2 regions of the Acidovorax sp. NCPPB 3576 genome follow, and region 1 is predicted to be linked to the other one. Evidence: riboswitches for the same ligand, from Rfam matches in the RefSeq annotation. Region 1 holds a riboswitch; the other holds the start of a gene.

Region 1 (2,456 bases):
GGCCTGATCCTTCATCTTCACCATGGTGTCGTGGGTGATGATGTCCTTGTTGCCCGTCGTGGTCACGAAGATGTCGGCCTTGTCGGCGGCGTAGTCCATCGTCACCACGCGATAGCCTTCCATGGCGGCCTGCAGGGCATTGATGGGATCGATCTCGGTGACCCACACCTGGGCCGACAGCGCGCGCAGCGCCTGGGCGGAGCCCTTGCCCACGTCGCCGTAGCCGGCCACCACGGCGACCTTGCCGGCGATCATGACGTCGGTGGCGCGCTTGATGCCGTCCACCAGCGATTCGCGGCAGCCGTACAGGTTGTCGAACTTGGACTTGGTGACCGAATCGTTCACGTTGATCGCGCGGAACAGCAGCGTGCCCTTGGCGGACATCTCGTTCAGGCGGTGCACGCCGGTGGTGGTTTCTTCCGTCACGCCGATGATCTCGGCCGACTTGCGGGTGTACCAGGTCGCGTCTTCCGACAGCTTCTTGCGGATGGCGGCGAACAGGATGCGCTCTTCTTCGCTGGCGCCATTGCCGGCGACGAGGGATGCGTCTTTCTCGGCACGCTGGCCCAGGTGCATCAGCAGCGTGGCATCGCCGCCGTCGTCCAGGATCATGTTGGGGCCTTCGCCCGCGCTGCCCTTGGGGCCGAAGTCGAAGATGCGGTGGGTATAGTCCCAGTAGTCTTCCAGCGACTCGCCCTTGATGGCGAAGACCGGCGTGCCCGTGGCGGCGATGGCGGCCGCGGCATGGTCCTGCGTGGAGAAGATGTTGCACGAGGCCCAGCGCACGTCGGCGCCCAGGGACTTCAGCGTTTCGATCAGCACGGCGGTCTGGATCGTCATGTGCAGCGAGCCGGTGATGCGCGCGCCCTTGAGCGGCTGGCTGGCGGCGAACTCTTCGCGAATGGACATCAGGCCGGGCATTTCGGTCTCGGCGATGCGGATTTCCTTGCGGCCCCATGCGGCAAGGGAGAGGTCGGCGATGGCCTGGTCGGCCTGGGGCTTGAGAACTGCGCTCATGGTTTTCTCCAGTGAAGAAGGTAAAAAACCACGCATCGGAGGGGGAATGGCTCACTCACCGCACAAGAAGCGTGGGCGAGCGTCGTTGCAAAATGATGATCCGAGCCTCGCGTCCCTGCCGCACACCGGGCACCGGGGGAAAAGACGCTGCAACGCTCCTCGGAAAGCAGCGATTATAAGGACATCGCGCTTTTTCTCCATGCCTGAGCGCCGAACGTGGCACCCTGGGTGCCGGAGACAGGCCTGGATTCACAGTGCCACCGTCATAACAAGCGATACGCCCGCAGCGGGCCGGAAGAAGCAGAGAGACCATGTCCACACAGCACCGGGGCAACCTGTTCGACCTGCTGCGCATCGGCGCAGCAAGCGCGGTGATCTTCAGCCATCACTTCCATATCACGCGCACTGCGCCACCGTCCTGGCTGCATTCCGACATGGTGGGCGGCGTGGCGGTAATGACCTTCTTCACGATCAGCGGCTACCTCGTCACCCTGAGCTGGCTGCGCCAGCCGCAGGCGCTGGCGTTCCTGTTCAAGCGGTTCCTGCGGATCTGGCCCGGGGTGCTGTTCGCCGTGCTCACCAATGTCTTTCTGTTCGGGCTTTTCTTCACTTCCATGCCGGCTGCGGACTTTCTGGGCCATCCGGACACGCTGGGCTACTTTCGCAACCTGCTGCTGATCAAGGACTACCCCTATCTGCCCGGCGTGTTTGAAAACAACCCGCTCAAGCACCTGATGAACGGGCCCCTGTGGACCATTCCCATGGAAAGCCTGTGCTACCTGGTGCTTGCCGGCGTGGGCTTGCTGGGCGTGTTCAAGTCGCGCTGGTTCGCCTGCATTGCCGGGCTGGCCTACATCGCGTTCTTTCTCACGGCCCGCAATGCCGACCTGACCGGCGAGATGCGGCACTGGTTCGAGTACCCCGCCTATTTCACCTATGGCGCGCTCATCGCCGTCTTCCGCGATGAGTTCCACGCCCGGTCCGGCCGGCTGCTGCTCATACTGACGCCGCTGGCCGCCGTGCTGTTCTTCGGATTCCACCTGGAGCATTCGGCGGGCCTGCTGCTGCTGCCACCGCTGCTGATCTTTCTCGGCTCGCTGAACGTGCCCGCGCTGGCCTTTTTACAGCGTGGCGGAGACCCGTCGTATGGCATCTACCTGTACGGCTGCCCCGTGCAGCAGTCGGTGCATGCCCTCTGGCCGCACCTGCCGTTCATGACGAGCCTGCTGCTGTCCGTCGCACTGGCCGCCGTGGCCGGGTATGCCTCGTGGCATGGGGTGGAATCGCCGGTGCTGCGGTTCAAGCGATTGTTCCAGCGTGCGCCGGCGGTGCCCCAGGCGGTCGCGTAATCCCGCCGCCTGCCGAGCGGCCACCGCACAGGGGCCGCCCGGCGACCAGTTGCACCAGTTGCGTAAGGGGCCGCCGTTAGAATACGGCCA
Region 2 (2,456 bases), 1.2 Mb from region 1:
TTGTACGACAACATGGTGTGAAAATATCTTGCTTTGGCCGAATGTGGCTTCTTTTAGCGTATTTTTGCCTGTTATTGTCTGATGACTATCGAAAGGCGCGGTTGCTGAATACGCAAACTGCTCCGGATACAGATCGGCAACTTTCGCGAAGACTGAATACCCATACGGACAAGATGCATCGGCGGTTTCAAAAAATCGATGCCGCTTTTCAAGCCTTGCCGATAATGCGACGCACATGCGACCGACTTTCGCTCTGCTCCTACTGTCCTGTTGCGCCCTGGCGGCACTGTCCGGCTGTGCCAGTTCGCCCGCACCCCACGGCGAGGTCAAGGGGGCGTCCGCCAGCGGCAGCGAGATGGGCCAATCCGACGTGAACCGGATGGCCACGCTGGGCATGCGGGAGAACCTCGATAGCCTCTACCGGCTGATGGACAAGCTCTACCGCCGCAATCCCGCCGAATGGCGCAAGACCAGCGCGGTGGGCCGCGAGCAGGCCATGGAGCAAGTCCGCGCTGCCATCGAGCAGGGCGGCACCTGGGCGCCCCTGCAGGGCCGGCGCGACATCGCGGCGATGGCGGCGGCGCTGGCGCCGGAATTCGCGGGCGACCGCGTGGCGGCGTTCATCTACGCCACGGCCGACATGCTGATCACCGCGCACGACGGAAAGATCGAGTTCTTCCTGCTCGACAGCCTCGATGCGCAGCATCTGTACAACGCGGCGCGCAACGTGGAGATCGCCGTGTGGATGCTGTCGCAGCGCCGCACCGCGGCGGGCCAGCCGCTGCTGCTGGCCGACGAGATCGGGCCTCAGGGGCGCAACCTGAGCTTCGAGCGCGAGTTCGGCAAGATCATCGGCCGGCTCGACCTGCTGGCGGCGGTGGCCACCGAAAAGTACCGCCGCGCCGCCATCACCTATGTGCAAGGGCTGGTGGGGGGCTCGTTCCTGCAGTTCCTGCCGGTGCGCTAGCAATCCACTCGAAATGGCCCGGTGGCGGCGTACCCGGGCGCCGGCCGCGTAAAATCCGGCCGCCCCCGAGGAGCGTTGCAGCGCCTGCCGATCAACCGGCTCAACCAGGCGTCAGGCTCGGGCGGCGATGGCCCCACTGTCCAACGACGCTCGCCTGTTCCCAACTACCGATTGCGCAGGTGAGCCTGATGTCCGCCCCCCTTATCCCGCCTCCCATGAAGCTCTCGGGCCTCGAACCGGTTTCCATCGGCGAGGGCACGCTGTTCGTCAACATCGGCGAGCGCACCAACGTCACCGGCTCCAAGGCCTTCGCCCGCATGATCCTGAACGGCCAGTACGAAGAGGCCTTGGCCGTCGCGCGCCAGCAGGTGGAGAACGGCGCGCAGGTCATCGACATCAACATGGACGAGGCCATGCTCGACAGCAAGGCGGCCATGGTGCGCTTCCTGCAGCTGATCGCCTCCGAGCCCGATATCGCGCGCGTGCCGATCATGGTGGACTCGTCCAAATGGGACGTGATCGAGGCCGGCCTGCGCTGCATCCAGGGCAAGGGCATCGTCAACTCCATCTCCATGAAAGAGGGCGTGGAGAAGTTCAAGCACGAGGCGCGTCTCGTGAAGCGCTACGGCGCCGCCGCCGTGGTGATGGCCTTCGACGAGGTGGGCCAGGCCGACACCTACGAGCGCAAGATCGAGATCTGCGAGCGCGCCTACCGCGTGCTGGTCGACGAGGTGGGCTTTCCGCCCGAGGACATCATCTTCGACCCCAACATCTTCGCGGTGGCCACCGGCATCGAAGAGCACAACAACTACGCGGTCGATTTCATCGAGGCCGTGCGCTGGATCAAGCAGCACCTGCCGGGCGCCAAGGTCTCGGGCGGCGTCTCCAACGTGAGCTTCAGCTTCCGCGGCAACGACCCGGTGCGCGAGGCCATCCACACCGTTTTCTTGTACCACGCTATTTCAGCCGGCATGGACATGGGCATCGTCAACGCGGGCATGGTCGGCGTGTACGACGACCTGGAACCCACCTTGCGCGAGCGCGTGGAAGACGTGGTGCTCAACCGCCGCCCCGATGCGGGTGAACGTCTGGTCGAAGTGGCCGAGACGGCCCGAAGCGGTGCCAAGGACGAGAGCAAGCGGCTCGAATGGCGCGGCACGCCCGAGCATCCGAAAACCGTGGGCGAACGCCTGTCGCACGCGCTGGTGCACGGCATCACCGACTTCATCGTGGAAGACACCGAAGAGGCCTACCAGGCCATCGTCGCCAAGGGCGGCCGCCCGCTGCATGTGATCGAAGGCCCGCTCATGGACGGCATGAACGTGGTGGGCGACCTGTTCGGCGCGGGCAAGATGTTCCTGCCCCAGGTGGTCAAGAGCGCCCGCGTGATGAAGTCCGCCGTGGCGCACCTGATTCCGTACATCGAGGAAGAAAAGCGGCAGGACGAGTTGGCCGGCCGCGACGTGCGCAGCAAGGGCAAGATCATCAT

Evidence for each region. Region 1 has a riboswitch for S-adenosylhomocysteine ahead of ahcY (adenosylhomocysteinase). Riboswitches for the same ligand answer to the same signal wherever they lie in the genome.
Region 2: linked by a shared signal. The riboswitch ahead of metH (methionine synthase) and the one ahead of ahcY (adenosylhomocysteinase) in region 1 are both predicted to bind S-adenosylhomocysteine.

Annotation. Positions count from the first base shown of each region.
Region 1 is NZ_CP097267.1:818,243-820,698, reverse strand. It holds gene ahcY (adenosylhomocysteinase) at 1-1,017, opposite strand, end outside; S-adenosyl-L-homocysteine riboswitch at 1,088-1,184, opposite strand; gene M5C98_RS03975 (acyltransferase family protein) at 1,329-2,366, shown strand.
Region 2 is NZ_CP097267.1:5,034,527-5,036,982, reverse strand. It holds gene M5C98_RS22955 (hypothetical protein) at 236-967, shown strand; S-adenosyl-L-homocysteine riboswitch at 1,029-1,126, shown strand; gene metH (methionine synthase) at 1,156-2,456, shown strand, end outside.